DNA from 4 places in the Bacillus pumilus genome. Region 2 is predicted to be linked to each of the others. Evidence: riboswitches for the same ligand, from Rfam matches in the RefSeq annotation. Region 2 holds a riboswitch; each other region holds the start of a gene.

Region 1 (8,027 bases), 1.3 Mb from region 2:
TCAGTCATAAAGGGGGAACAACTCATGTCACTGCTTGATGTACTTGCGAATCAACATGTAGCCATGATGCCAGAAGAATATAAACACCGATCTGTTGAGGAGATGAAGCAGCGTGTGTTAGACATTAAACGAGCCTTTGGATCAAAGCTTTTTATACCAGGGCATCATTATCAAAAGGATGAAGTCATCCAATTTGCAGATGCAACAGGAGATTCATTGCAGCTCGCACAAATAGCCGCGGACAACAAGGAAGCGGAGTACATTGTGTTCTGCGGTGTTCACTTCATGGCTGAAACAGCAGACATGCTGTCAAATAAGAATCAAAAGGTTCTATTGCCAGATATGAGAGCAGGCTGTTCAATGGCAGATATGGCAAACATGAAACAAACGGATAGAGCATGGGAGCAGCTCACTGATCTGTTTGGGGAGACAATTCTTCCCCTTACGTATGTCAACTCAACAGCTGATATTAAAGCATTTGTCGGAAAGCATGGCGGGGCCACTGTGACATCATCAAACGCTAAAAAAGTGCTGGAGTGGGCGCTCACACAAAAAGAGAGGATTCTGTTTCTCCCTGATCAGCATTTAGGGCGTAATACGGCCTTTGATTTAGGCATTTCACTTGAAGAAATGGCTGTCTGGGATCAAATAGAAGAAAGGCTCATCACCGATCAGCCGCTTTCCCGCATCAAGATGATTTTATGGAAAGGCCATTGCTCTGTCCATGAGAAATTTACGGTGCGGAATATTGAAGAAACGAGAAAAAGAGACCGTGACATTCAAATTCTTGTCCATCCAGAGTGCACGCATGAAGTCGTCACGACTTCTGATCTTGCCGGTTCAACGAAATTTATTATTGATACGATCAAGGAAGCAGCAGCAGGAAGCAAGTGGGCGATTGGAACAGAGATGAATTTGGTCAAGCGAATCATAGATCAGCATCCAGATAAACAAATCGAATCCCTCAATCCGGATATGTGTCCATGTTTGACGATGAATCGGATCGATCTCCCTCATTTGTTATGGTCACTAGAAAGCATAGAGAAAGGTGATCCGGTCGGTTTGATTCAAGTCAATGAAGACACGACAAAAGACGCTTTACTTGCACTGAATAAAATGCTCGCCATTAAATAATGAATCAGCCCCTCCTATCAGAAAACAAGTTTTTATCATATCGGCTTGTAAATAGGCATAAATTTATGGTGAAACATATTGTACTTCTGACATAACCGTTACGTTCACGTTTTGCATAGGAGGGGAAAACGTTGAAAATTCATATTGTGCAAAAAGGAGACTCCCTTTGGAAAATTTCAAAGAAATACGGAGTCGACTTTCAAGAATTGAAAAAACTAAATTCACAGCTCAGTAACCCAGATTTGATCATGCCGGGTATGAAGATCAAGATTCCATCTAGTGGTGTTCCTGTAAAAACAGATCATCACAAAGCAAAAGAAATGCCAAAGACGAAAGAACATCCGTATGTGAAAGAAAAGCCAAAAGATGTCGTGCAAGTGCAAGATACGAAGCCGAAAGAAAAGCCAAACGAACCTGTACCTTATGTACCGCCAGTGCCAAAGATCGAGCAGCCAGCTTTTCCACAAGTCGATGTGAATTATTATCAGACCAATCTGTACCAGCCATTCACGCCTCCTCCCAAAAAAGAACATCATGAGAAAAAAGATCATGTTCATGAAAAGAAAGATCATGTTCATGACAAAAAGGATCATAAAGATCATGTTCATTATGAGAATAAGGAGCATAAAGACAACAAGGACCATTTCCATCATGAGAATAAGGAGCATAAAGACAACAAGGACCATTTCCATCATGAAAATAAAGGTCATTTAAAAGATGAAGTGGCAAAGGGGTATGATCCGTTTATTCATATTCCGCATCAAAAGGAGGAGGGAAAAGATATGGAGCACAGCAATTACCCAAACCTTCCTAATTTCCCGCAAATGCCGAATGTAGGAGGCGCAGCGGTAGGGGGAATGGCTGAGAATAAGGAACATCATCACCATCACCAGCATCATGACGCATATGATCCTTATTATGGTCATGGTCATTACATGCCGGCAATGTATCCATATCCGCAGCAAATGGTGCCAGCATCGCCAATTTTACCAGGGTCAGGTCTTTGCTATCCTGTCCAGCCATATTATCACCATCACATGATGCCATATCCATACCCAGCGCAGCCGTATTATCCTGCGTATCAAGCGCCAGCTTATTACGGAGAACATTATGAACATCATGCAAACGATGGGCATCACTGGCACCACCATATGCATCCAAATGCCAATGCCAACGCCAATGTCAATGCGAACGTGAATCAAGGCTTTTATCCAAATGTTTCAAATGAAGCTTATGGCAAGGAAGACTGCGGATGTGATGATGGCATGAAGCAGCATCAGCCATGGCCAGGACATTACCCGAATCCTGTACCTTATGGCCAAATGGGGGCTTATCCAGCTCAGCCTTATATGCAGCCATATCCAGGTCAATCTGTTTTTGCAAGACCAGAGGAAGACGAAGAAGAGTAATAACAGAAGGAGCGATCTCAATCGTTCCTTTCAGCGTGTAGACAAACCCTCGCATTCTTTGTCAGGGCTGTGCTCCGGTGCTCACGAATGTCAAATTCGCTCCGCTCCTGTGCTCACCCTTCCTAGACTGCAAAGGTTTTCTATCACGCTGAAAAGAAGAAAAAGGGCTAAAATAAAGATCATTTTAGCAAACTGGAGGGAACGATCTCAATCGTTCCTTTTTTTGTTTATAACTGACAGCTTGATTTTTCCCCAAACTGTACATGCTAAAACAGAGCCTGTTTCGCGCTCATGAGATTGAATTTGTACAGGGGGTTTTTCGTTTGAGACAAAAATGGCAAAAAACGATCGCATTAGTGCTTCTTCCTATTGGGTTAACGGCATGTGGTACAAATGACAATGCAGGTGTAGATACACGTCATAATCAATCAGGTCAGCCAGTCGGATATCATTCGAATAACCGTGCGGATGACAATAACCAAGATCATCAAGGGCCAGTTTCTGAACTCATGGAGGGAATGAACGGTGGGAATACAACGAATGTTGATTATCGCACCCGCCCTCAAGCAGATGATCGAACGCCTCTCGCAGGTGGTGATGGACGCTACAGTCATGGAGATATGAACTATCATAACCAAATGTCGTTCTCTGGCTACGATAAACAAGAGAATGTGCAGCGTTCAAGAAAAATTGCCAATCGCGTCAATAAAATGAACCACGTTGCAGACTCACAGGTGATGGTAACAGATGAAAATGTGTATATTGCCATTAAATCAGATGGACGTCTGACGTCAGAGGGCGTATCACAAGTGGAAGAAGCAGCGACTCGTTATGCGGATGGAAGAGCTGTCCAAGTCATTAAAGACGAGGGAGCTTTCACACGCTTTAGAGATATGAGAAGAACACAATTTGAAACAGGTCAAACAGGCATGACTCGATAAGTTGAAGCATAAAAAAGGCTAAAGTTCCTCAAGAACTTTAGCCTTTTCTTAAAAATAAACCTTAATGCCTATATAGAATTCGTAAAAGAAATAACAGCCAAATCCAAGTAATAAAATACCAGCAATAATGGATGTCCATTTGATCATCGTTCGATTCATCACTTTTCTTGTTAAGGATACAAGGGTGAGAAGACCGATGTCATGAAGAAGAATCCCTGCCAAAATACCGCCTGATGCCAGTATAAATTCAGATGAATCTGTTTTTGTATATGCATCTGCCAGTACAGCTCCAAATACAGAAACCCAGAACACAAGGTTTCCAGGAGACACCGCGACAAGCAAGCCGTTTCTGTACGTTTTTGCGAAAGATTTATTGACTTTTTCGCCAGCTAAATGGATGTCTTGATCCGCATGTTTAATGGAATCGTATGCGAGCATCATTAAGAAGATAGCTCCGATCAGCCAGAGCGGGATTTGGACAAATGGCAGTGATAAAAACTGAGCAAATCCAGCATACAAAGCCAAGATTAGTAAGAGATCAATGGTCATGCCGCCTGCTCCTACAGTTAAACCATGAAAGAAGCCGTTTTTTAATCCTTGTTTAGTCATTTCAACCGTGATCGCTCCAACTGGTAGAGCGATTGAGAATCCTATGACGATAAATGTGAGAAATGTTTGCAATCGACTAGAACTTCCTTTAAAAAAGTCTGTATAAAAATTCTCCGTTTAGATTAATTATACATAATAGGAGAAAAGGATCAATGATTATTTCAGATTTTATCTAAATGTTTGAGGAGGATGATGTATATAAAGGTGTATATCAAGCTGGCTTTATCTCTTTTGTAGTGAAAAGGAACTATTTTCCTAAAACTCCTTTTTTTCATGGCATCTCTATGCTACACTGTTGTGGAAATGAATAAATGTGACTAGGGGTGCCCGCGGCTGGGCTGAGAGAGAAGTGTATGCTTCTTAACCCTTTGGACCTGATCTGGCTCGTACCAGCGTGGGGAAGTTGAAGATGATACATGTGTCTTATAAATGAGATTCATGTTTATTTCTAACGACGAAACCAGGTTCTGTTCATAGAGCCTGGTTTTTTTGCTGGTGCTGATTCCGTCCTGTCCTGTGACAAGAAGAGAAGGAGAGAACAGCAAATGAAAGAAAAGAAAAATACCCTAACAACTCAATCGTTATTATCAAGCTTTGATGGCAGCCGAAAGGTGTATGAGAAAGGGTCAAGACCTGACATTTTAGTGCCAAAAAGAGAGATTGCCCTCTCACAAACGGTGACGCAGGCAGGAAACATTCAAAATGAACCGATTCGTGTGTACGATACGAGTGGACCTTACACCGATGAGCGTGCCCATATCGATGTTACAAAGGGGCTTCATCGTCTGAGAGCGGCATGGATCGAAGAAAGAGGGGATACAGAAAGCTATGAAGGACGTCATGTAAAACCTGAAGATAACGGATATCGCTCCAAAGAGAAATCGTCACATCAGCATGTTCTTACTGATTTTCATCATGAGCCGCTTCGCGCAAAACAAGGTGCCTGTGTGACGCAAATGCATTATGCAAAAAAAGGTATTGTAACGCCTGAAATGGAGTTCATCGCGTTAAGAGAAGAGCTAAGCCCTGAGTTCGTGAGAGAGGAAGTAGCCAGCGGAAGAGCGGTCATTCCAGCGAATATTAACCATCCTGAAAGTGAACCGATGATTATCGGAAGGAATTTTCATGTCAAAATCAATGCGAACATTGGTAATTCAGCTGTGACATCATCCATTGATGAAGAGGTAGAAAAGATGACATGGGCCATCAGATGGGGTGCAGACACTATGATGGATCTGTCTACAGGAAAGGACATTCATACAACGAGAGAATGGATCATACGCAATTGCCCAGTCCCAGTAGGCACCGTTCCCATTTATCAGGCGCTTGAAAAAGTGAATGGCGTGGCAGAAGATTTGACGTGGGAAGTGTACAGAGACACGTTAATTGAACAAGCAGAGCAAGGAGTAGACTACTTCACGATTCATGCGGGCGTGCGATTAAGGTATATTCCGCTGACAGTCGATCGGGTGACCGGAATTGTTTCAAGAGGCGGTGCCATTATGGCAAGATGGTGTCTTGCCCATCATCAAGAAAATTTCCTTTATACCCACTTCGAAGACATTTGTGAGATTATGAAAACGTATGATATTGCTTTTTCACTTGGAGACGGACTCAGACCAGGCTCGATTGCTGATGCCAATGATGAAGCGCAGTTTGCAGAGCTGGAAACGTTAGGTGAATTGACAGAGATCGCTTGGAAACATGATGTACAGGTGATGATTGAAGGGCCTGGACATGTTCCGATGGATAAAATCAAAGAGAATGTAGACAAACAAATGGAGATTTGCAAAGAGGCACCATTTTATACATTAGGACCTCTTACAACAGATATTGCTCCGGGATATGATCATATTACATCTGCTATCGGCGCAGCTATGATCGGCTGGTATGGGACAGCGATGCTATGCTATGTGACGCCAAAAGAGCATTTAGGTCTGCCGAACAAAGAAGATGTAAGAGAAGGTGTGATTGCCTATAAAATTGCTGCACATGCTGCTGATCTAGCAAAAGGACATCCTGCTGCTCAAAAGCGCGATGATGCTTTATCGAAAGCAAGGTTTGAATTTAGATGGCGGGACCAATTCAACCTGTCACTTGACCCAGAAAGAGCGATGGCGTTCCATGATGAAACATTGCCTGCTGAAGGCGCTAAGACTGCCCATTTTTGCTCGATGTGCGGACCGAAGTTTTGCAGCATGAAAATTTCCCATGATATTCGCAATCAATCAGAAGAAGTGAAAAAAGAGATGGAGAAGAAGGCGAAGGAGTTTATCAGCCAAGGAAGTCAAATATATTCATCCTAAAAAAGAACCTCGCACGCATGTTGTGCGGGGTTTTATCAGATCGCGGATAAGGCTTTTCTTAAGAGGTGGAAAAATGCCTTTAATGCAACCCCTATCATGTCCAGACTCGGAATGAGGGCATCTGTTAAATGAAACACGACTGTTTGTCTTTCTGGGGATGTTCGTTTCTTTTTCCGTTTCATAAAGAAAACCTCCTTTTAAATAATATACTTCTTTGCAAAGAAGAGGGATAGAGATATTGTTTGAATTTAAACAAAATTTAAACTTCTTGTGTTTGAAAGGAAAGAAGGAGGGGAAACGAGTTGAGTAGAGAATGAATGAAAAGAGCCGATCTATTTGGCCAGCTAACAAGAGAGAGTGGAAGGTGATCTTATGATGAAAGTATTTAAGGTAACATTTCATATGAACAATGGGGAAGTGCTTGATTTCGAGCTAAAACGTCCAGCTACCTATGATGTGTATAAGAAAATTGAAGAAGCCAATCATTGGTTTAAGCTGAATAATGAAATCATTAACTTATTAAATGTGAATAGCATCCATGTTGAAACAGATTGACACAGAAAAGCCGCTCAGTGAGAGCGGCTTTCAGATTGTTGACAAAGGGCTAAAATGATCTTTATTTTAGCCCTTTGTCTTCTTTTCAGCGTGATAGAAAACCTTTGAAGTCTAGGAAGGACGAGCACTGGCGCGGAGCGAATTTGACATTCGTGAGCACCAGCGCGCAGGACTGACAAAGAATGCGAGGGTTTGTCTACACGCTGAAAGCCGCTCAGTGAGAGCGGCTTTCATTATGCAGAGAAATCATTCCGATTATTAAGCTGGCCGCGAGACAGCCAGTTCTTTTTATACAAATAAGCAATCACTTCAAGCCAAAGACGCGGTGCTTTTTTCGGGAAAAAAGGTTTTTGATAATAAGCATAAGCGGCTTTTAAGTCATCCCACTGATGGCAAGCTTTTGTTTGTGTGAAACGGGCAACATCGATGACCCTGACCTGTCCTTCCTTTGTTAAGATCAGATTCCTCAGATGGATATCAGAAGGATTCAATCCTTTCTCGCGTGCTTCTTCTAGCGCATCATCGACTTGCGCAATCATTTGTTTTTTAATAGGAATCCCCTTTGTGAGGCATTCATAGAATGTATATCCTTTAATATATTCCATTAAAATATACTGATCCCCAGATTCATAAATCTCAGGGTAGTAAGACGAACCAGAGAGCTTTTCATAAATAGCGGCTTCTTTGCGGGCAATATGCTGATAAGAAGGGAAAAAGACTTTTAGCGCCATTTTCTTGCCGTCTTTTTTGTATGAAAAGACATAGGCACTTCTTCCTTTGCCGCACAGCTCAAGCTCTGCCGGTTTAAAGGCAAGCTTATGAAGACGTTTATCCTCATGATACTGAATCGATTCGGCTAATCTTTTGACTTCTGACATTGACTTCACCTTCTTTGGTTTCAGTTTATGCGGCTGAAAAACGAATGATGAAAAAACCGAGCATTCGATAAAGCAATGGATTGTATAAAACATACCATTTACGAATGAAGGATACAACGAAAGACTCTTCCCATATATTCATGTCATTGATTTGGTTAATGTTTAGAAAAATGGGTCAAACTACATATGTCATGC
Region 2 (8,027 bases):
CAGGACAAATGCTTGTTGATTCTGATCACTTTGCGTTCGTTTACATACTTGAAAACGAGGAGTCCTTTTCATATCTTATCTTAGGGAAACATACATGGACTCCATTAAAAGAAGCAATGAATCTTGACATCCCTGTCTATTTGACAGCGGGAGGACATTCGTTAGAACTCATTCAGCTTCATCAAGAATTACATTATTTAATCGACAATATTAAAGACAATGCCAATTACGGAGATATGGAAGAGAAAGTGAAGAGCACATTCCTCTGAAATAATTAGGTATATGGAATTGGGGGAAGTTTCATGGACAAAAAACAATGGGATCAATTCCTCGCACCGTATAAACAAGCAGTCGAAGAATTAAAAGTGAAACTAAAAGGCATTCGAAAGCTGTATGAATTCGAGGATGACCATTCACCAGTAGAATTTGTTACAGGCCGAGTGAAACCTGTTGCCAGCATATTAGAAAAGGCAAAGCGTAAAAACATCCCAATGCATGAAATCGAAACGATGCAGGATATTGCTGGGCTTCGCATTATGTGCCAGTTTGTAGAAGACATACAAGTCGTGAAAAAAATGCTCCAGTCACGAAAAGACTTCGTGGTTGTTGATAAACGCGACTATATTGCAGAGCATAAAGAAAGCGGATACCGTTCGTACCACCTTGTTGTGTTATATCCGCTGCAAACGATTAATGGAGAGAAGCAGCTCCTCGTCGAAATCCAAATTCGTACACTTGCGATGAATTTTTGGGCGACCATTGAGCATTCTCTGAATTATAAATATAGCGGGAATATCCCGGAGAAAGTCAAGCTGCGCCTTCAAAGAGCTTCCGAGGCAGCATCTCTTCTTGATGATGAGATGTCTGAAATTAGAGGGGAAATTCAAGAAGCACAAGTGGCATTTTCCCGGAAAAAGAAAAACGATAGCTGAGCCTGTGCTTGATCAAATATGATGCTGCCCTCTCATAGCAGCAAGGTGGAAAAGGAGAAGAATTCATGAAATTTGCAGTTTCTTCGAAAGGGAATTCTGTATCTGACACACTCAAAAGTAAAATTCAGACCTACTTATTGGATTTCGGGATGGAACTCAATGAAGAGGAACCCGATCTTGTCATTACGGTTGGTGGAGACGGCACCCTTCTTTATGCGTTTCACCGTTATAGCGACCGTCTGAATGAAACAGCTTTTGTCGGTGTTCATACAGGTCATCTTGGTTTTTATGCTGACTGGGTGCCAAGTGAAATTGAAAAACTCGTTTTAGCTATTGCGAAAACCCCTTATCACATTGTGGAATATCCGATCTTAGAAGTCATTGTCAGATACAACGATGGCGGCAGAGAAGAGAAATATTTAGCCATGAATGAATGTACGATTAAAAGTATGGAAGGGACACTTGTGGCAGATGTTGAAATTAGGGGTCAGCTGTTTGAAACATTCAGAGGTGACGGTCTTTGTCTGTCTACGCCGTCTGGCAGTACAGCCTATAATAAAGCACTTGGGGGCGCCATTATTCATCCTTCCATTAGAGCCATTCAGCTGGCAGAAATGGCTTCAATCAACAACAGAGTGTTTCGAACGGTCGGTTCGCCGCTTATTTTACCAGACCACCATACTTGTGTCATTAAACCGAGGAATGATGTCGATTTTCAGGTAACCATTGATCATTTGACGCTGCTTCATAAGGACGTCAAATCCATTCAATGCCGGGTAGCAGACGAGAATGTCCGCTTTGCCCGATTTAGACCATTTCCGTTTTGGAAAAGGGTGCAAGATTCCTTTATCGGAAAAGGTGAATAAGAAAGAGGTCGTTCTCGCTGGAATACTTTACACTAAACAAAACCATGACAGCCAAAGAAGAAGGGCAGCTTTTAAAGGATTATTTAATAGATCTTGGTATTTCGAAAAGAATGCTGACAGATATTAAATTTGATGGCGGTGATCTTCTCATTAATGGGGAGCATGTGACTGTGAGATACAAGCTGCATAACGGAGACAGGCTTACCATTTTATTCCCAGAAGAAAAAGTGAGTGAAGGGCTAAAGCCTGCTCCGATTCCGCTTGATATTTTATTTGAGGATGATCACGTCCTTGTGCTGAATAAAAAGCCATATATCCCGTCCATTCCTTCTCGGGAGCACCCAGAGCACAGTATTGCGAATGGATTGCTGCATCATTATGCAGAGCAGTCTGTTCGGCTGACGGTTCATTTAGTGAACCGCCTTGATCGTGATACATCAGGCGTCATGCTTGTCGCCAAGCATCGCTTTGCCCACAGTCTTTTATCAAAAGCGCAGAAAAGTGGAGCGGTCAAACGAACATACAGGGCGTTTACACATGGCATGATCAGAGAAAAGCATGGAACCATTCGTGCAAAAATTGCCCGAAAAGGGGATAGTATCATTGAGCGAATGGTCAATGAGACTGGACAGGAAGCTGTGACGCATTTTACAGTGCGAGCGGTGGACGCTGAGTTGAACATGTCAGATGTGAGGCTAACACTTGAAACGGGGAGAACCCATCAAATTCGTGTTCATATGCAGTATCTTGGTTACCCGCTCATCGGAGATACGTTATATGGCGGAACGAATGAGCGAATGAACCGGCAGGCACTGCATAGTGAGACTCTTGTTTTTCCTCATCCGATGACTGGGGAGGAAATGACATTCTCGGCTCCGCTCCCTGAAGACATGAAATCATTGCTGCTTTAAATAGAGAAACCCGGCTACCTGCAAGCGCAGGACCGGGTTTTTTTATGATGTGAAATGCTGAAACCTTGAATCGTCATAAGGCATAGAGGAAGGAACAGAAACCGTTTCAAGCTCAGGATATTTAAGGGCAGACAGCCGGTGGCCAAATACACAGCCTGTATCAATGTTGACAGTTCTGCCAACGAATCGCGGTTCTTTCACTGGTGTATGTCCGTAGACAATCCATGGTTTTCCGCGATATTCCTTTGCCCAATCCTTCCGCACAGGTCGCCCATCCGGCCACGTTTCTCCTGTGACTGCGCCAAATAATAGATAGGATCGCATCTGTTTGTTCGGCTTTCTTCCAATGTCCTTTTCCTTCATCGCTGCGTGAGCAATCATCAGTTCATCAGGAATAAGTACATCGTAAAGCGGAGCCTTCTCAAATAGCTGCTTAAATTCATGTGACAATTTGGTTTGTTCATGAAGGGGCAGCTTTTTTATTTCGTTCACTGTGGTTTCAATGCCATGAAGTAATTTCACCGGATTTCCTTTTAAATAGCGATAAAGCTTAAAGCAATGGTTGCCAGGTACGTAGCGGATCGCGCCGTGTGCGTAGGCATGAATGACAAATCGCATGACATCTACTGACTGAGGTCCTCGATCTGTTAAATCACCGACAAGTGCTAGCGTTCTCTTATCAGGATGGACGGGTAATCCATGTTTGAATTCGTATCCTAGTTTGTGTATGAGGGCAAGCAGCTCTTCGTAGCAGCCGTGGATATCACCAATGATATCAAATTTCATAAGATTTCCTCCTGATTTTTCTCATCCATTCATCGGGGTTAAAGAAGTTTGAATTTTAGAACATATAACGAATGGCTTTCTTTTCATTTAGGCAATTGTTAGAATCAATGCTTTAACGTAAACCTTAAAAGATTAAACATCAATGTTAGGAGGCTTTAGCCAATGGAGCATACATCTGTTTCATCACTCGTTGTCGTTATTATTGTCGCCTTTTTCACCCCACTTTTATTGCACCGATTTAAGCTGACCATTCCGGTCGTTGTTGCTGAAATCATCATGGGGCTCATCATTGGAAAAAGCGGTCTTCAACTGGTAGTTGAACATGATGCATGGTTAGATACGTTATCCATGCTCGGTTTTATTTTTCTGATGTTTTTAAGTGGACTTGAAATAGATTTTTCTTCTTTCGAGTCAAAGAAGAAAGCACGAGAACTACCAAATGGTCTAAAAGAACCGAATACGTTTAAAGCAGCCACTATTGTTTTTCTTGGCGTATTTAGTATTTCTTTTATTCTGTCCTATGCGTTTGTCCTTGCAGGGTTTATCCAAAATGCCTTTTTAATGACGCTCATTATATCGACGATCTCATTAGGGGTAGTGGTTCCCACCTTAAAAGAGGAAAAATTGATGCAGACGAATATCGGTCAAATCATCTTGCTTGTCGCTGTCATTGCGGATTTGGTGACGATGATTTTACTTGCTGTATTTTCCTCCATTTATGGCGATGGTACAGGGAATATGTGGCTTCTGCTCTTATTATTTGCTGCGGGCATCCTTCTTTATTTATTTGGCCGCGTATTTAAGACAAAGTCAATTTTTCAGTCCATGTCAAAAGGGACCGTGCAAATTGGGACAAGGGCGATCTTTACTCTCATTATAGTCTTAGTTGCTTTATCTGAATCACTCGGTGCTGAAAATATTCTTGGGGCGTTTTTAGCGGGCGTACTTGTGTCCCTTCTTTCGCCGAATAAAGAGCTTGTCCAGCAGCTGGATTCATTTGGCTACGGATTTTTGATCCCCATCTTCTTTGTGATGGTCGGAGTGGATTTGAATATATGGGCACTGTTCAAGGACCCAAACATTATGATCATGATCCCGCTGCTATTTATTGCATTACTGATTAGTAAACTCATCCCGATTCTTTATTTGAAAAAATGGTATGACATGAAAAAAGTGATCGGCTCTGGCTTTTTATTAACATCGACATTATCACTCGTCATTGCAGCTGCGACGATCGGGGAGCGGCTCGGAGTCATTGATCATAAAATGTCCGGCGCGCTAATTTTAGTCGCGATACTCACGAGTATTTTAACGCCAGTTTGGTTTAAAGCACTGTTTAAAAAAGAACAAGCTGTGAGCCATAAAAAACGTGTGACCTTTATTGGTGCAAATCAGCTGACCTTACCTGTCACACTCGATTTACATCAGGATGAATATGATATTCGAATTTTGCATGTCTTTCAAGAAAATAAAGAAGCGATGCTCGCCGACACCATCTTTGAAGTCGAATCAATTGAAGAGTACGACGATGAGACGCTGCGAAAGGCAGGCGTTGGCCAGGAGGATGTCCTCGTCGTCGCAACAGGCAGTGAGACGAAAAATAAGGAAATTGCTTTATTTGCAAAGGAAGAAGGAGCAAAACAAGTCATTGCGAGTGTGAGCAAAGCTGAGGCAGAGCTAACATTGAAGGAAGCGGGCATTGATACGTTTTCTAATTTCCTATCATCTAAAACGGTGCTAAGAGCCTTGATTGAAGCACCGGATGCGATTCGATTATTAACAAATGAGGATACTTCCTTGTATCAAATTCAAATGAACAATCATCGCTACCACAATGTCATGCTGAGGGAATTTCCGTTTACCGGCGATTTGGTCTTTGTCCGTATTTTCAGAGGGATAGACAGCTTAGTACCACATGGAGATACGACGCTTAGAAGTGGTGACCGTGTGCTTGTGTCGGGCTCTCGTGAGTATGTAGCAGGACTTAGAGCCCAATTAGAGTGAGAATGAACCCTTGACCAATGAACAATTCCTGATTAAGATAGAAGTACAACATCATATATTTGATCCACTAGGGGAGTCCTTTAAAAGGGCTGAGATAAAAGTATCGACTTTTAGACCCTCATTACCTGAACAGGTTCATACCTGCGTAGGGAAGTGGTGCGGTTTTTGATTATGCTTTTTACAAATTCCAAGCCACTTTCCATACGGAAAGTGGCTTTTTTATATGGAAAAACAGGAGGAGAGAAACATGACATTTTCAACTGAATGTAAAGAAGCAGCAGCACCATGGTGGAATGGAAGCTTTACACACCCCTTTGTGAAAGGGATTGGCGATGGCACGCTGTCACTCGATCGTTTCACGTATTATGTGATGCAAGATTCATATTATTTAACTCATTTTGCAAAGGTGCAAGCATATGGAGCGGCAATTAGTGAGGACTTACATACGACGGGCAGAATGGCGTATCATGCGCAGGGAACGTATGAAGCAGAGCTGTCGCTGCATAGAAAGTTTACAGAGCTTTTAGAGATTTCAGATGAAGCCATCGAGAACTTTAAGCCTTCTCCCACTGCATATGCGTATACGTCTCATATGTACCGATCTGTGAAAAGCGGACGATTCGAAGAGATATTAGCTGCGTTATTGCCGTGCTACTGGCTTTATTATGAGGTGGGTGAAAAGCTGAAACAAACCACACCTGACCATCCGATTTATCAGGAATGGATTTTGACATATGGAGGGGATTGGTTTAAGGAACTTGTCTTTGAACAAGTCAACCGCTTTGATGAACTAGCCGAAAAAGCACCAGAACATGTACGGGCCAATATGAAAGAAAATTTTGTGATTTCAAGCTATTACGAATACCATTTCTGGGAGATGGCGTATCAAAAAGAAATGTGGCAAACAGCATGCTTAGATGGGGTTGGTGCAAATGGAACTCCACGCAGTGACAAATGATTCGCTTCCTGCGGGTGAGCTGATCAAACAAATAAAAAACATTGCACCTGAAGTGGATTTTATTCATATCCGGGAACGGTCTAAAACAGCAAGTGAGCTTGTTGATCTCGTGAAAGGTCTCCTTTTAGAAGGTGTACCGAAAGAGAAGCTCATCATCAACGACAGAGTAGACGTTGCACTGCTCACCAATATTCACCGGGTACATCTCCCGGGCCATAGCTTTTCGCCAAAAGAGCTGCGGCAAAAATTCCCTCATCTTCATGCGGGCGTCTCTGTTCATTCGATTGAAGAAGGGAAAGCAGCTGAGAAAAATGGAGCAGAGTATGTCATATTTGGGCACGTATATGACACCACTTGTAAACCAGGACTTCAGGCAAGAGGCGTACAGCTTGTGAAAGAACTGACATCTCTACTATCTATTCCAGTCGTGGCAATCGGTGGTGTGACACCTGACCGCATTCCAGAATTGAGACACGCGAATGTGAAAGGGATTGCTGTCATGTCTGGAATTTTTACTCATCATCAGCCGCGCAAGATGGCACAAGCATTTTCTAAACAAGTAAAGGAGCATCCTTATGAAGAAGCATTATGATGTGGCAATCATTGGTGGTGGAATCATAGGGATGTCCATTGCCTATCACCTTGCAAAAGCAGGAAAGCAGGTCGTCTTATTTGAGGCGAATGAGGTAGGGAAGCAAACGACAAGTGCGGCTGCTGGGATGCTTGGTGCACATGCTGAAGGAGAGGGTCATGAGGATATTTTTTTTCAAGTAGGCAGAGCAAGCCAGGCATTGTACGAAAAGTTAAAAGTCGATCTACAGCATGAATCTGGCATTGATATTCGAACATCAGCGGGCGGTATCATGAAGGTAGCCTTTACCGAAGAGGAGAAACAAGCACTTTGCCGGATGCAGCATTTGTCTTCATTTGAGTGGATGGACGCAGGCAGCGTAAAAAAATGCATGCCTCAAATGGCAGAGAATATCCTAGGAGCAGGTTTGATTAAAGAGGATGTTCATGTCGAACCTTATGCGGTATGCCGAGCATTTTGGCAGGCGGCGGTCAGGTACGGGGCAGAAGTGAAAGAGTGTACACCCGTGATCGAAGTGAAGCGGGAGAAAGAAGCGTTAGCAATTAGAACAACGATGGGAACATTCACATGTGATGAACTAACTGTAGCAAGTGGTGTATGGTCTGGCCATTTTTTTGAAGAGCTTGGATTATCTCATTCTCTTTATCCAGTAAAAGGGGAATGTGTGTCTGTATGGAATCATGGTCCAGCACTCCAACACACCATTTACCATGATCATTGTTACATCGTTCAACGAGATAGCGGCAAACTGATCGTTGGCGCAACGATGAAGCCAAACGAGTGGCAAACTGTTCCAACGCTTGGCGGTATCGAAGCTGTTATTCAAAAGGCGTCACAGCTGATGCCTTCGATCAAGGAGATGCCGATTGATCAGTGCTGGGCTGGCCTTCGTCCGGCGACAAGCGACCAGCATCCCTACATCGGAAGACATCCAGAAGATCGGCGTATTCTTTTTGCTGCTGGTCATTACAGAAATGG
Region 3 (8,027 bases), 1.6 Mb from region 2:
TTTATCAATTTCTGTGTATGTGCTGAGCTCTCTTAAAGATAAAGAACGTTGTTGCAATCTTTCCTTTAAGAGAGACCCAAGCTCAGTTGTTTTAGAATCCATTTTACACCATCCTTTGTATGATGTATCAACTCTTCTATAGAAGAAGTCGTACCCAATATAAAGGTGTGTTGACAAAATGTCAACGAATATCCTTTATTGATTGAATTTTAGGAAATAGGAATTTATCATAATAAAGATAGGATGAAAACAGTGAGAAGGAGTGGCGCGGATGAAGGTGAGACATGCTGTACAAAAAGATATTCCTAAAATTGCCGAAATACATGTGAAGAGCTGGCAGACGACTTATCAAGGCATTATTAATCAGGATTATTTGGATGGTTTAAATATAGAAGATCGAGAAGAGAGCTGGAGAAGAAGGTCACTTGAAGGGACGTTTGTCGCAGAAGATGACGAGGGGGTATTTGGTTTTGCTTCTTTTGGAAAACAACGTGATGAGCGCTATCCAACATATGATGGAGAACTTTATGCGATCTATTTATTGCAAGAGAAACAGAAATCAGGAGCAGGTATCGCTTTAATTACAGAAGGAGTGAGCTATTTAATAGAGAAAGGGTATCAGAATATCATGCTGTGGGTATTTGAACAAAATTCGGCAAAGCATTTTTATCAAAAGCTTCAACCTCATTTTGTCGTTACCAGCCAGTTCGAGCTGGCTGGCGAGAAGCATGATGAAATAGGGTATGGGTGGGAGCTGCCTGTATTAAATGACCATCTACACCGAATTAAATCGTCAGCTTCCAATAATAATGAGAGAAAAAAGTGAAAAGCATAGCTAAAAGCATATAAGAGATAAGAGGAGAAGCTTCTACTTTTCCTTTTATTCCTGCTATCTTTAAAGCTTCATAGAAACCTGCCAAAAAATAAGCAAGACTGAGAATATAACAGCACAGCATAATGGAGTAAGGGTTCATTGGCGTACCTCCAACATGAAATCTTCTACTATTAATAGATTCCATAGAGCGGCAATTTATGCATAAAAAAATAACCAGCTGAAATCAGCCAGTTATTTTTTGTGAGGAAAAACCAAACGAGATGCACTTGGTATGAGTATGCAAAGAACGATACTGCAAATAATAAATGAAGGAACCATATATGTGCTGTTATAAATTAAAGAGTAAACCCAACCCGGTGTTCCTTTTGGTGCATACTGAGAAAAGAAAACAACACCAGAAATAAAGAACGTCAACAGTCTAAAGAAACTTGCAACAAATACGGATAAGGTAATATAGATGAATTGCTGCTTTCGCTTTTGGTCCTGAATGGTTTTTTTAATCAATCCAGAAAAGAGGCCGCTTAGGGAAATGACAACAGATGCGACGAAATAATCGAGAAATCCTTGAACTGGTGTAGCGATAATAGGGCCATTCATCAGTTGAAGGCCTGCAATAAGCACACCAATGATAAACCCGGTTGATATTCCCCATCTAATAGACATAAGAATGACGGGTATCATAATCAGCGCAAGAGATCCGCCGTTCGGCATTCTTAAAAAGAGACCTGATAAGTAATCTAATACTAGTGCAAGTGAAGTCATAATTGCGATTTCCATCAGTCGTACCAATTGATTTGATTGCTGCATAAAAAAATCTCCCTTTTCATGAATTGAGCAAGGAGAGACCGTGTAAGGATGAGTATGTTATTCATAGAAAAACATATCGAGTTGAATACACCACATGTATTCAATTGAATCCACATTCCTACTTCAGTATTAACTGACAGGTTCAAAGGGTCAGAACAACGAGTGTTCACTCTCAGCACAAAGCTCCCCCTGCGGTTATTTAGTTTTCTTCTATTATAAATATACTAAAGACCTTCAGGATCAACAATAGAGAATTCCTGTGACAATTAATTTTTGTATGATTATATAGGAAGAGATAAGAAAAAATAAATTATTTAGAAAAAATACTTGTTTCCTTTCTCAAAAGGTGTTATATTTGTATTCGCCGCTAAAACAGCGCGGTTATTAAATAACATAAAGAAAAAAGTTGTTGACTTTATCTTGATAGAATGTTATATTAATAAAGTCGCCTCTGAGAGACGGCGAAGATGATCTTTGAAAACTAAACAAGACAAAACGTACCTGTTAATTCGAGTTTTTATAAAAAAATCCTATGAAACATCATAGGTAGTCAGTCAAACGCTGACGAGGCAGGAAATGATCACATGCTAAGTTCGCTACATCGTGTAGCAACGCATGTGTGATATGCATCCTGCATACCTCGGAGAGTTTGATCCTGGCTCAGGACGAACGCTGGCGGCGTGCCTAATACATGCAAGTCGAGCGGACAGAAGGGAGCTTGCTCCCGGATGTTAGCGGCGGACGGGTGAGTAACACGTGGGTAACCTGCCTGTAAGACTGGGATAACTCCGGGAAACCGGAGCTAATACCGGATAGTTCCTTGAACCGCATGGTTCAAGGATGAAAGACGGTTTCGGCTGTCACTTACAGATGGACCCGCGGCGCATTAGCTAGTTGGTGGGGTAATGGCTCACCAAGGCGACGATGCGTAGCCGACCTGAGAGGGTGATCGGCCACACTGGGACTGAGACACGGCCCAGACTCCTACGGGAGGCAGCAGTAGGGAATCTTCCGCAATGGACGAAAGTCTGACGGAGCAACGCCGCGTGAGTGATGAAGGTTTTCGGATCGTAAAGCTCTGTTGTTAGGGAAGAACAAGTGCGAGAGTAACTGCTCGCACCTTGACGGTACCTAACCAGAAAGCCACGGCTAACTACGTGCCAGCAGCCGCGGTAATACGTAGGTGGCAAGCGTTGTCCGGAATTATTGGGCGTAAAGGGCTCGCAGGCGGTTTCTTAAGTCTGATGTGAAAGCCCCCGGCTCAACCGGGGAGGGTCATTGGAAACTGGGAAACTTGAGTGCAGAAGAGGAGAGTGGAATTCCACGTGTAGCGGTGAAATGCGTAGAGATGTGGAGGAACACCAGTGGCGAAGGCGACTCTCTGGTCTGTAACTGACGCTGAGGAGCGAAAGCGTGGGGAGCGAACAGGATTAGATACCCTGGTAGTCCACGCCGTAAACGATGAGTGCTAAGTGTTAGGGGGTTTCCGCCCCTTAGTGCTGCAGCTAACGCATTAAGCACTCCGCCTGGGGAGTACGGTCGCAAGACTGAAACTCAAAGGAATTGACGGGGGCCCGCACAAGCGGTGGAGCATGTGGTTTAATTCGAAGCAACGCGAAGAACCTTACCAGGTCTTGACATCCTCTGACAACCCTAGAGATAGGGCTTTCCCTTCGGGGACAGAGTGACAGGTGGTGCATGGTTGTCGTCAGCTCGTGTCGTGAGATGTTGGGTTAAGTCCCGCAACGAGCGCAACCCTTGATCTTAGTTGCCAGCATTTAGTTGGGCACTCTAAGGTGACTGCCGGTGACAAACCGGAGGAAGGTGGGGATGACGTCAAATCATCATGCCCCTTATGACCTGGGCTACACACGTGCTACAATGGACAGAACAAAGGGCTGCGAGACCGCAAGGTTTAGCCAATCCCATAAATCTGTTCTCAGTTCGGATCGCAGTCTGCAACTCGACTGCGTGAAGCTGGAATCGCTAGTAATCGCGGATCAGCATGCCGCGGTGAATACGTTCCCGGGCCTTGTACACACCGCCCGTCACACCACGAGAGTTTGCAACACCCGAAGTCGGTGAGGTAACCTTTATGGAGCCAGCCGCCGAAGGTGGGGCAGATGATTGGGGTGAAGTCGTAACAAGGTAGCCGTATCGGAAGGTGCGGCTGGATCACCTCCTTTCTAAGGATATATGGAGCAGTGTGCGTTTTCGTCTTGTTTAGTTTTGAAGGATCATTCCTTCAAGACATGTCTCTAGCGAGACAGGATTGTTCTTTGAAAACTAGATAACAATAAGTAATACATTCACATTGAATGCAATGCAAAGTTCATCACACATAGTGATTCTTTCTAAAGTAAGAAATGGTTAAGTTAGAAAGGGCGCACGGTGGATGCCTTGGCACTAGGAGCCGATGAAGGACGGGACGAACACCGATATGCTTCGGGGAGCTGTAAGCAAGCTTTGATCCGGAGATTTCCGAATGGGGAAACCCACTGCTCGTAATGGAGTAGTATCCATACTTGAATACATAGAGTATGAGAAGGCATACCCGGGGAACTGAAACATCTAAGTACCCGGAGGAAGAGAAAGCAAATGCGATTCCCTGAGTAGCGGCGAGCGAAACGGGAACAGCCCAAACCAAGAGGCTTGCCTCTTGGGGTTGTAGGACACTCTATACGGAGTTACAAAGGAACGATATAAGCGAAGAGGTCTGGAAAGGCCCGCCAAAGAAGGTAACAGCCCTGTAACTGAAATGTTGTTCTCTCCAGAGTGGATCCTGAGTACGGCGGAACACGTGAAATTCCGTCGGAATCCGGGAGGACCATCTCCCAAGGCTAAATACTCCCTAGTGACCGATAGTGAACCAGTACCGTGAGGGAAAGGTGAAAAGCACCCCGGAAGGGGAGTGAAATAGATCCTGAAACCGTGTGCCTACAAGTAGTCAGAGCCCGTTAAAGGGTGATGGCGTGCCTTTTGTAGAATGAACCGGCGAGTTACGATCCCGTGCAAGGTTAAGCAGAAGATGCGGAGCCGCAGCGAAAGCGAGTCTGAATAGGGCGCATGAGTACGTGGTCGTAGACCCGAAACCAGGTGATCTACCCATGTCCAGGGTGAAGTTCAGGTAACACTGAATGGAGGCCCGAACCCACGCACGTTGAAAAGTGCGGGGATGAGGTGTGGGTAGGGGTGAAATGCCAATCGAACCTGGAGATAGCTGGTTCTCTCCGAAATAGCTTTAGGGCTAGCCTCAAGGTAAGAGTCTCGGAGGTAGAGCACTGATTGGACTAGGGGCCCCTACCGGGTTACCGAATTCAGTCAAACTCCGAATGCCGATGACTTATCCTTGGGAGTCAGACTGCGAGTGATAAGATCCGTAGTCGAAAGGGAAACAGCCCAGACCGCCAGCTAAGGTCCCAAAGTATACGTTAAGTGGAAAAGGATGTGGAGTTGCTTAGACAACCAGGATGTTGGCTTAGAAGCAGCCACCATTTAAAGAGTGCGTAATAGCTCACTGGTCGAGTGACTCTGCGCCGAAAATGTACCGGGGCTAAACGTATCACCGAAGCTGCGGACTGTTCTTACGAACAGTGGTAGGAGAGCGTTCTAAGTGCTGTGAAGTCAGACCGGAAGGACTGGTGGAGCGCTTAGAAGTGAGAATGCCGGTATGAGTAGCGAAAGACGGGTGAGAATCCCGTCCACCGAATGCCTAAGGTTTCCTGAGGAAGGCTCGTCCGCTCAGGGTTAGTCGGGACCTAAGCCGAGGCCGAAAGGCGTAGGCGATGGACAACAGGTTGATATTCCTGTACCACCTCCTCACCATTTGAGCAATGGGGGGACGCAGGAGGATAGGGTAAGCGCGGTATTGGATATCCGCGTCCAAGCAGTTAGGCTGGGAAATAGGCAAATCCGTTTCCCGTGAAGGCTGAGCTGTGATGGCGAGCGAAATTTAGTAGCGAAGTTCCTGATTCCACACTGCCAAGAAAAGCCTCTAGCGAGGTGAGAGGTGCCCGTACCGCAAACCGACACAGGTAGGCGAGGAGAGAATCCTAAGGTGATCGAGAGAACTCTCGTTAAGGAACTCGGCAAAATGACCCCGTAACTTCGGGAGAAGGGGTGCTTCTTAGGGTGTTAAAGCCCCGAGAAGCCGCAGTGAATAGGCCCAGGCGACTGTTTAGCAAAAACACAGGTCTCTGCGAAGCCGTAAGGCGAAGTATAGGGGCTGACGCCTGCCCGGTGCTGGAAGGTTAAGAGGAGCGCTTAGCGTAAGCGAAGGTGCGAATTGAAGCCCCAGTAAACGGCGGCCGTAACTATAACGGTCCTAAGGTAGCGAAATTCCTTGTCGGGTAAGTTCCGACCCGCACGAAAGGCGCAACGATCTGGGCACTGTCTCAACGAGAGACTCGGTGAAATTATAGTACCTGTGAAGATGCAGGTTACCCGCGACAGGACGGAAAGACCCCGTGGAGCTTTACTGCAGCCTGATATTGAATGTTGGTACAGCTTGTACAGGATAGGTAGGAGCCTTGGAAACCGGAGCGCTAGCTTCGGTGGAGGCATCGGTGGGATACTACCCTGGCTGTATTGACCTTCTAACCCGCTGCCCTTATCGGGCAGGGAGACAGTGTCAGGTGGGCAGTTTGACTGGGGCGGTCGCCTCCTAAAATGTAACGGAGGCGCCCAAAGGTTCCCTCAGAATGGTTGGAAATCATTCGCAGAGTGTAAAGGCACAAGGGAGCTTGACTGCGAGACCTACAAGTCGAGCAGGGACGAAAGTCGGGCTTAGTGATCCGGTGGTTCCGCATGGAAGGGCCATCGCTCAACGGATAAAAGCTACCCCGGGGATAACAGGCTTATCTCCCCCAAGAGTCCACATCGACGGGGAGGTTTGGCACCTCGATGTCGGCTCATCGCATCCTGGGGCTGTAGTCGGTCCCAAGGGTTGGGCTGTTCGCCCATTAAAGCGGTACGCGAGCTGGGTTCAGAACGTCGTGAGACAGTTCGGTCCCTATCCGTCGCGGGCGTAGGAAATTTGAGAGGAGCTGTCCTTAGTACGAGAGGACCGGGATGGACGCACCGCTGGTGTACCAGTTGTTCTGCCAAGGGCATCGCTGGGTAGCTATGTGCGGACGGGATAAGTGCTGAAAGCATCTAAGCATGAAGCCCCCCTCAAGATGAGATTTCCCATTCCGCAAGGAAGTAAGATCCCTGAAAGATGATCAGGTTGATAGGTCTGAGGTGGAAGCGTGGTGACACGTGGAGCTGACAGATACTAATAGATCGAGGACTTAACCTATATTCTAATGTGAAGTTTGAACATTGTTATCTAGTTTTGAGAGAACATTCTCTCCATCAGGTTTGGTGGCGATAGCGAAGAGGTCACACCCGTTCCCATACCGAACACGGAAGTTAAGCTCTTCAGCGCCGATGGTAGTTGGGGGTCTCCCCCTGTGAGAGTAGGACGCCGCCAAGCTTGTATAAGGATCAGTTCCATACGGAACTGGTCTTTTTTGTGCTTCTTGAGAAAATATGCTGCTGATTGCACTTGTTTGATGAACGTTTCGACACTCTAACTCATTTACAAGCATGTGAAACACATTAAAACAAAAGAGATCGAGCGTTTCAGTTAAACCAGTAGAGAGTTAGATTAATAAATGATAGAAGAGCTCTATATCGTTATTAGTAGATAATTCCATTTCGGACATACTGTATCTAATGTGAGATGTTCATATTTATAAAGGAATTGCCCGTTTTTAAAGAGAATATAGAGTGGAGAAGTTTAAGTGATGAACGTTAGATCACGCTGTTTGAATAGAGGAAATAAAGGTCATTTGTTAAAAGAAATACGTAATGAAAATTGAAATAAAATTTTTTTAATATAGCCTTTACAAATGATGAAAACCTGTATATAATAATCTTTGTCGGATCGAGAGATTCCTACATAGTGGAGGATTAGCTCAGCTGGGAGAGCATCTGCCTTACAAGCAGAGGGTCGGCGGTTCGAGCCCGTCATCCTCCACCATATTTATTCTTACATAATGTTAGGATAGATAAAGCCGGTGTAGCTCAACTGGTAGAGCAACTGACTTGTAATCAGTAGGTTGGGGGTTCAAGTCCTCTTGCCGGCACCAGTTTCATATGGTAAGATAGACAAGTCGCTTTTAAAGCGAGCCATTAGCTCAGTTGGTAGAGCATCTGACTTTTAATCAGAGGGTCGAAGGTTCGAGTCCTTCATGGCTCACCATGTTTCATGCGGGTGTGGCGGAATTGGCAGACGCGCTAGACTTAGGATCTAGTGTCTTTATGACGTGGGGGTTCAAGTCCCTTCACCCGCATTGCCAAATAAAATAAAGAAATCCTGTAATGCGGAAGTAGTTCAGTG
Region 4 (8,027 bases), 1.4 Mb from region 2:
TATCACTCAATGACAATTTTACATGAAATTCCCTACCAATAGAATGTGACATATTGATTAGATTTGATGACATGCCATATTTTTTAGAAAATCGGGTATACCATAAAGAGTTGCAACGAAGTTCAATTGTTTGATATTTAATTGTGCAAAATGTAAAATGAAAACATGATAAATCGAAAGGATGATCAAGATGAGTAAGAAAGTGTTATTAGTATCGACAAGCAGTTCAGAAATGAACGGACATCCAACAGGCTTATGGCTAGAAGAGTTGGCAGAGCCATTTCATATTTTTAAAGAAAATGAACTAGACGTTCAAATTGTCTCTATTCAAGGTGGAACTGTCCCTATTGATAAAAATTCAATTCCAGAAGGTGTTCCAGCGCAATATGAAGATGTATATGAATTACTTCAAGACACAAAGGCGCTTACAGATGTGAACCCAGCTGATTATGATGGCATTTTCTTTGCGGGAGGACACGGCCCAATGATCGATTTTGCGTCTAATCAACTGGTAGCCGATGCAATCTTAGCTATTTCAAACAAAAATGGTGCAGTCGGAGCTGTTTGTCACGGCGTTTCAGCATTCATTGATGTGAAGGATCAAGATGGCAAATCATTTATCGAAGGTAAAAAAATCACAGGCTTCACAAACGAAGAAGAGGAAGCTGTTCAGCTGACATCAAAAGTTCCATTTTTATTGGAAACAAAACTTCGTGAGCAAGGGGCAGCGTTTGAAAAAGGAGATGCCTTTGCACCATACGCTGTAGTTGACGGACAAATCATTACTGGACAAAACCCAGGTTCTAGTGCAGAAACAGCACGCCTGTTTGTTAAAACCATTTCATAAAGTGATCAAAAAACCAGTCGTAGCAAATACGGCTGGTTTTTTGTCATAAAGATTTCCTAAAAAAGACCATAACAATGAATGAAATAATGGTAAAATATTCACAGGGTAAAAAACCCAATTGAGGAAAAAGGGGATGTTCCTGTGAGAGCATTATATGGAAAAATCACTGTAGCTTTATTATCCATTCTACTCGTCACAACAGGTTTATTTTCACCAGTATTAAAAGCAGAAGAAGCACCGAAATCAGATGGGAAATTGTCACCACTGACGGAAAAAGCCATTCAGCAAGTGCAAGACTCGTTTTTGAAACAGGATGAAGGAACCGCTATCCAAAAGAAGCAGCTAAAAAAATCTTTTAAAGTAGATAAGAAAAATGGAATCAGTATCAAACGAAAAGCCGCTAAAGATGGTAAGATGCGTACATCTTCCGTTCGCTCCATTGATGGACTAGCCATCAACCAATCGGTTGTCTTATCAGAGGATGACCCAGTCGATTTATGGTTGTTAAGTACGACTTCACCTCAGGCACTCATCAGCCGAATTACCTCTTCAAATCCCGATTATTTCGTACAATTATTTGTTGTTGATTATGAAACTGGACAAGCTTATCCGACGGACTTGATTCAGCCAGCAGGCAGTCTCCTTGGTTTGACCAATTTACCAGCAGGTGACTACGCATTCGGTATCACAAGCGGTGGAAATTTCGGAGACTCTTACACGTTACAAGTGAATGCAAAAAACCCACCCAATTTCACTGGGGCTGTTTCCCTCTCCTCAACCTTGCAATACTTTGTAGCTGAGTATGCGAATGGGGATGTTTTCGCTAATGGTACAAAAGTGTATAACAAACAATCTAAGACCGCCGATTATAAATGGGAGCGTGTATTTTATTTCTCCTATGACGGAAAATATGATCAGAGAACCCATTCTGTTGAAAGTGTGAAAGTGAAAAGAATTTCGGCACCAGTATCGTACTCTTCTCCTTATGCGAGTTCATCTGAGGTCATTCTCGTCTACTTAGATGTGGAGACGTTATTTATGTATCATGAATCATCGTTTGCTAGCGGACAATACTACCATAGTAGCTTTGTTGATACACTTGGAAAGACAACGCCAAGGCGTTTAGATATTGATGATATGACAAATTACGGCGATCATATTTTAGCTGTTGATTTGAAAACGGGAAAACCAATTGATTTCTTCAGTGTCCTTAATTTTTACTATGCTGCAGGGATCGAAAAGCTGCCTACGATCAGAACGTTGAATTAAGAAAGGCGGTTGACAGCAAATCTCTACATGTGTAGAGTAAAGATAATTAAATGACAAAAGTCCACTAGGGGAGTCATGTATGACTGAGACAAGAGAAAATCTTGGACCCTTTGAACCTGATCTAGTTTGTACTAGCGGAGGGAAGTGGAGCTGGACCTCGTCTTATTCATTATTGAATCGATAAGAAGGCCGCTCCATTTGGGGTGGCTTTTTCATTTATTCAACTGAAGAAGAGGAGGCTTTTTTTATGACGTTTTCAGCGCAATTAAGAGAAGAAACAGAACCATTATTTGAAGCCATTTATCAGCATCCGTTTGTCAGAGGGCTGGCAGCAGGAAAGCTGGAAAAGGAACAGATCATTCATTACGTCAAACAAGATGCAGAATATTTACATGCTTTTATTAAAATTTATGCAGCGGCTCTTAGCAGATGTACAGACAAAGGAGATATTGCCTTTTTCCATCAGCAGATTGCGTTTGTACTAGATAGTGAGACACACCCTCATCAAAATCTTTGCCGAGTGGCAGGTGTATCATATGATGAGCTCCAAGGTGCCCCGCTTGCTCCGAGTGCTCATCACTATATTCATTATATGCTGCAAGTTGCCAAGGAAGGCACGCTTGGAGAAATCATCGCTGTCCTGCTTCCATGCCCTTGGACATATTGGGAAATTGGGAAACGAATGCTCACAGATGTGCAGCCTGACCCATCACATCCTTTTTATGAGTGGATCACATTTTATGGAGGGTTAACCGACTCTATTACAGTAGAGCTTTGCAAGCGGCTCGATCAGCTGGCGGAAGCAGCAAGTGAGAAGGAAAAGGAAAAAATGAAACAGCACTTTATCCTAAGCTGTCAGCTTGAGTACAAGTTTTGGGATATGGCGTTTACGGTGGAAGATTGGCCAGTTCCATTGGAGGTGCATTCATCATGACATGGAAGATGAAGGAAGTTGTCCTTGCTGTCATTTTATCCGTAGCATGTGGTGTCATCTATTTAGGGTGGTCCACACTTTACTTACCCATTACAGCACTTGTTGGCCCAGCAGGAGGCAACATCATGTTTGGCATTTGGGTGATTGCCAGTCCAATCGTCGCGTATATCATCCAAAAGCCGGGAGCTGCCCTGATTGCAGAAACAGCCGCTGCCGCAGTGGAATTACTAACAGGCAGCCACTTCGGTCTTGCAGCCCTGCTGATTGGTGTATGCCAAGGGCTTGGGGCAGAAATTGCTTTTGCTCTTTTTGGTTATAAACGATATCGCATGTGGACACTGATGCTGTCAGGTGCCTTTGCAGCTGTTGGAGCAATGACTTACAGCCTCGTTGCGAATGGCTTTGGTTATTACACGCCTCAAGTTTTACTCATCACACTGATGACTCAAATCATCAGCGGAATGATACTGGGCGGATGTTTAGCAAAAGTAGTGGTGGACGCATTATCTAAAACCGGTGTATTGAATCAATATGCCATCATGAAAGAAAAACGAAACAAAGGTGAACAGCATGGATTCATTTCTCGCGTGCAATAATCTCACTGTCCGTTTTTATGAACAGCCTCAGCCCGTGTTGCATCAAATCTCTCTTTCCATTCAAAAAGGTGAAAAGGTGCTTATTTTAGGACCAAGCGGCAGCGGTAAATCCACGCTCATCTCCGTTCTGGCTGGCATCATTCCAGAACATTTAGAAGCGGACATGCAGGGCGAAGTGATATTGCAAAGACATACAGGCGTCATGTTTCAGGACCCTGATTCCCAGTTTTGTATGCATCGCGTCAATGAAGAAATTGCCTTTAGCTTAGAGAACCGTTCTGTCCCTCGTGACGAGATGGCTGGCATCATTCAGCAGCTCATGCAAAAAGTCCAACTTGATGTCGATCCCAATACAGACATCCACACATTATCTGGCGGCATGAAGCAGCGATTGGCGCTTGCTTGTTTACTAGCGTTAGAGCCAGATGTGCTGTTCTTTGATGAACCGACCGCACAGCTTGATCCAGCAGGAAGAATGGAGATATTTCAGCTTCTACAGCAGCTTGCAGCTGATCAGCGACAAACCATGATTTTTGTAGAGCATGTGCTAGATGGGGTCATTGAATGGATGGACCGGGTGATTTTATTAGACGATCAAGGCAGCATCTTAGCAGATGGGTCTCCAAAAGATGTATTGACGACATATGAAAAAGAAATGAAAGAGGCAGGAATTTGGAGGCCGAAATTATTTCCCGAGAAATGGTCTACGATCCTTCAAGATCCATTTCATCCAATGAGTCACAAGCTTATGCAAACCTTTGAAGCAAGAAAGAAGCAGAATGAAAAAGTGCCGTCGACTAAGCGGGAGACCATCATTCGTTCAGAAGATCTTCAATTAAGCTACGGGAAAAAGAGGATTATGAGTGATCTTCAGCTTGATATCAAAGCAGGGGAATGGGTGGCGATCATTGGGGAAAATGGAAGCGGAAAAAGCACATGTCTTAAACATTTGGTTCGTTTAGAGCCAACGAAAAAAGGCCACATTTTTTTAAAAGAGACACTCCTTAAAAAGTGGTCAGACCGAGAACTATATGAAAAGGCAGGCTTTGTGTTTCAAAATCCGGAGCTTCAATTCATACAAGATACAGTGTTCGATGAAATTGCATTTGGTGGAAGGCAGCGTAATTGGCAAGAATCCGTTGTGCAAGAAAAAACAGTTCAGCTATTGAAAGAGTTCGGTTTAGAAAAGCATGCAAAAGCTCATCCTTTCACTTTAAGCCTAGGTCAAAAAAGAAGATTGAGTGTGGCTACAATGCTCCTTTTTGATCAGGATGTCCTATTGTTAGACGAGCCGACTTTCGGGCAGGATGAAAGAACAGCGAAGGAATTAATCAGGCGCTTGAAAGATCGTCAACGCCAAGGCACCACTATTTTAATGGTCACACATGATATGGACCTTGTCGATGAGTGTGCCGATCAAGTGCTTCTTTTTCATCAAGAAAAGCATGTGTATGATGGCACGCCTTATGATTTGTTTTCAAATCGGGAACTTGTCAATGCTTATCAGCTGAGAACCCCGTTGCATTATCGCTATGTGGCTGAAAGAAAGGACGTGCTGACGATTGCAAAGTAATCATTCCTTTCTTTCCACTGTGAATCCAGTCATCAAATTACTCACTCATCTACTTGCGATGTGTTGTCTCATGGCGATATCTGATCCTAAAACAACCTTCATCATCTGGCTGTTTGCACTTGGTATTGGACTTGTTTTAGGCGGATGGAATTTGAAGTATCTTTTCACAAGACTTGTCCCTTATCTGCTTTTTTTTATTCTCGTGTTTTGGATGATGGCGGCCTTTGGCAAGGGGGATCATACTGTTTGGAAATGGGCATGGTTCCATATGACAGAGGAGAGTTTAAGAAATGGACTCACCATCGCTCTCAGAATGCTTGGCTTTGTGACGTTTGGTCTCCTGTTTACGTCCACAACAGATTTGACAGCATTTATGATGAGCCTCATTCATCAGTGCAAAATGTCGCCAAAATGGGCGTATGGAATGCTTGCTGGCTTCCGGTTTATTCCGTTATTTCAAAGTGAATTAAAGCAAATGAAGGCGGCACATAAAATCAGAGGCTATAAGCAAAAAAACAGCTGGAAAGCCTTTATGCGTTATGCACTTCCTCTTTTTACACAGGGCGTACGAAAATCAGAACGGTTGGCCATTGCGATGGAAGCAAGAGGCTTCACGGGTGAGAGAGAGCGGACGTATTATCATGTCATCAGCACTTCGTGGATCGACTATATGTATCTTTTGCTCATCGGTATCAGTATTTTGATATGCATGTCCTTTTTTTTTAAAAACACCCACATTCTCTTGATAGAATGTGGGCTTTTTATATGTCTTAGGTCATTTGATTGATATTAGTGCACATTACAGGCTGTAATAGACCTTATAACGAACCGATAAAGAGGATGTACTGAGAAAAAGAGAGGATGAACGTGAGCGAATGTCACAGAGAATTGATAACATAATAGACGCTTTACCAATCATTGGACTAGCTATGAGAGAGCAACTAACCTTTTCTGTTTTAGGGAAAGAGAAGGTTCTTTATTATCAGCAACATGGAAACATTGACCTAGGGTTTAAAGCTGGGGATATCGTAGCTCCAGGGTTCGAAAACTTTTCTATGTTGAAAAATGGGAGAGAGCCATCGTTTATTCAAATTCCGAAAGAAGTATACGGGATTCCAATGGATATTGTAGCCGTTCCAATTAAAGATGAAGCGGGTCAAGTAGTCGCTGCTTTCTGCGTTGCCTATGATCAGACCAATCAACAACGATTAGATGACATCATGACAGAGAGCAACGAAGCTTCCGAAAAACTAGTCGCAATGGTACAGCAAGTTGCTGCACATTCAGAGGAACTACAAGCGACAAGTGAACAAATTCTACAAAACACGAAAACCACTGTAGAAAACTCCTCTAAAATCAATCAAGTGTCCAATCTTATCAAAGGTATCTCTGATCAAACGAACTTACTTGGACTCAACGCATCAATTGAGGCTGCAAGAGTAGGTGAAGCAGGAGCAGGCTTCGGAGTGGTCGCAACGGAAGTGAGAAAGCTGTCAACTCACGCCAAACAAGCGACGACTGATATTGAAACAGCGCTAAAAGATGTACAGGGGTCGATTAAAGGAATGGAAGAAGAAATAGCACAAATTGTCGCTTCTTCTGAGCATCAAGCAGAGCTTGTAGGCACGTTCACAAAAATTATTGAAGGTCTCCATGAAACAAATGAAACGATGAAATCACTCGCAGAAGACTTAGTGAATTATCAAGTGAAATAAAAAATAGATCGACCACAACCTCCAGATCAATCGGAGGTTTTTTTCGTTTTAAGGTAAGGAACTTGTTAGGATATTGACCGATTGATCGCTGACAGGCAGTGTACACTTCTGTATGATAGAAAAAGAGATACTACCCTGGTCAGTAGACCTATTCATAAGGAGGAAGACCATCGTGACACAATCAGCGAAGCTGCAAGAAATCATAGCACCTTACCGTAAAATGTTAGATCAAACGGAACAGCCAACGATTCAACTAAAGATGAAACAAGGAAAAACAGGACCATACGACAGCAAAATTGCAGGTGATCCTTACTTCCCTAAAAACGATGAATATCCAGTTGATGGTGAAGGACACCCTATGAAGCTTTTGGCACAAATTAATTTTGGCCAGCTGCCGAAGCTGAAGGATTATCCAGAAACAGGACTTCTGCAAATTTTTATTTCTGTGCATGATGATCTTTATGGGATGAATATTGACCAAAAAACAGAGCAAAAAGATTTTCGGATCAAATTTATTGAGGAACCTTTCTTGGCAGAAGAAGAGTTGTTGACTGATTTTTCTTTTGTGAAAATTCCTGATGATTTTTATTTTCCTGTAACGAAGGAAGGCGCCATTACAGGTGAACGATCAAGTGAAACGATTAGTGTAGAAGATTTCCGCTTTGAGAAAATCACAGGTAAGCGAAGCTGGGACCTATTCGAAGATATAGAAGGTATTGATGGAGATGAAGCAGATGCCTTGTTAGATGAATTTTATGAGACAGAGAGTGGCTTTGGTCACAAATTGGGTGGATATCCAGGCTTTACACAAGAGGACCCGCGTACCTACGAAGACCAGGAACATACCGTTCTGTTATTACAAATCGACTCAGATGATGAAGTGGACATGTTGTGGGGAGATTGCGGAATCGCCAACTTTTTTATCAAACCAGAAGACCTCAAACGAAAAAATTTCGAGAATGTCGTCTATAATTGGGATTGCTCCTAATTTTGTAAAAAACACTCTTTATAGAGTGTTTTTGTGTATGTTTTTAGACTTTTTTGCCCCTATTTCGTCATTTTTGAGAGGTAATATGTCATTCTTTCTAGTTGA

What was found. A riboswitch is a leader RNA that binds a small molecule or an ion and turns the genes downstream of it on or off. The one in region 2 is predicted to bind thiamine pyrophosphate.
Region 1: linked by a shared signal. The riboswitch ahead of thiC (phosphomethylpyrimidine synthase ThiC) and the one ahead of tenA (thiaminase II) in region 2 are both predicted to bind thiamine pyrophosphate.
Region 3: linked by a shared signal. The riboswitch ahead of thiT (energy-coupled thiamine transporter ThiT) and the one ahead of tenA (thiaminase II) in region 2 are both predicted to bind thiamine pyrophosphate.
Region 4: linked by a shared signal. The riboswitch ahead of tenA (thiaminase II) and the one ahead of tenA (thiaminase II) in region 2 are both predicted to bind thiamine pyrophosphate.

The regions. Positions count from the first base shown of each region.
Region 1 is NZ_LT906438.1:2,461,722-2,469,748, reverse strand. Features, by position in the region: gene nadC (carboxylating nicotinate-nucleotide diphosphorylase) at 1-38, shown strand, start outside; gene nadA (quinolinate synthase NadA) at 25-1,134, shown strand; gene safA (SafA/ExsA family spore coat assembly protein) at 1,266-2,543, shown strand; gene CKW02_RS12705 (YhcN/YlaJ family sporulation lipoprotein) at 2,867-3,484, shown strand; gene CKW02_RS12700 (LysE family transporter) at 3,533-4,165, opposite strand; TPP riboswitch at 4,403-4,511, shown strand; gene thiC (phosphomethylpyrimidine synthase ThiC) at 4,639-6,399, shown strand; gene CKW02_RS20320 (hypothetical protein) at 6,435-6,581, opposite strand; gene CKW02_RS12690 (hypothetical protein) at 6,772-6,954, shown strand; gene CKW02_RS12685 (hypothetical protein) at 7,188-7,832, opposite strand.
Region 2 is NZ_LT906438.1:1,169,431-1,177,457, forward strand. Features, by position in the region: gene CKW02_RS05790 (UPF0738 family protein) at 1-269, shown strand, start outside; gene CKW02_RS05795 (GTP diphosphokinase) at 303-932, shown strand; gene CKW02_RS05800 (NAD kinase) at 998-1,798, shown strand; gene CKW02_RS05805 (RluA family pseudouridine synthase) at 1,843-2,709, shown strand; gene prpE (bis(5'-nucleosyl)-tetraphosphatase PrpE) at 2,752-3,495, opposite strand; gene CKW02_RS05815 (monovalent cation:proton antiporter family protein) at 3,658-5,499, shown strand; TPP riboswitch at 5,559-5,668, shown strand; gene tenA (thiaminase II) at 5,747-6,457, shown strand; gene tenI (thiazole tautomerase TenI) at 6,432-7,049, shown strand; gene thiO (glycine oxidase ThiO) at 7,033-8,027, shown strand, end outside.
Region 3 is NZ_LT906438.1:2,768,476-2,776,502, reverse strand. Features, by position in the region: gene CKW02_RS14360 (DUF1232 domain-containing protein) at 1-102, opposite strand, end outside; gene CKW02_RS14355 (GNAT family N-acetyltransferase) at 272-826, shown strand; gene thiT (energy-coupled thiamine transporter ThiT) at 1,067-1,642, opposite strand; TPP riboswitch at 1,741-1,842, opposite strand; rRNA gene CKW02_RS14340 (16S ribosomal RNA) at 2,280-3,828, shown strand; rRNA gene CKW02_RS14335 (23S ribosomal RNA) at 4,011-6,941, shown strand; rRNA gene rrf (5S ribosomal RNA) at 7,003-7,118, shown strand; tRNA gene CKW02_RS14325 (tRNA-Val) at 7,592-7,667, shown strand; tRNA gene CKW02_RS14320 (tRNA-Thr) at 7,701-7,776, shown strand; tRNA gene CKW02_RS14315 (tRNA-Lys) at 7,814-7,889, shown strand; tRNA gene CKW02_RS14310 (tRNA-Leu) at 7,898-7,980, shown strand; tRNA gene CKW02_RS14305 (tRNA-Gly) at 8,011-8,027, shown strand, end outside.
Region 4 is NZ_LT906438.1:3,674,336-3,682,362, reverse strand. Features, by position in the region: gene CKW02_RS19255 (type 1 glutamine amidotransferase domain-containing protein) at 191-847, shown strand; gene CKW02_RS19250 (hypothetical protein) at 989-2,116, shown strand; TPP riboswitch at 2,173-2,276, shown strand; gene tenA (thiaminase II) at 2,364-3,050, shown strand; gene CKW02_RS19240 (ECF transporter S component) at 3,047-3,646, shown strand; gene CKW02_RS19235 (ABC transporter ATP-binding protein) at 3,621-5,219, shown strand; gene CKW02_RS19230 (energy-coupling factor transporter transmembrane component T family protein) at 5,209-6,006, shown strand; partial or broken gene CKW02_RS20775 (methyl-accepting chemotaxis protein) at 6,596-6,934, shown strand; gene CKW02_RS19220 (YwqG family protein) at 7,107-7,922, shown strand.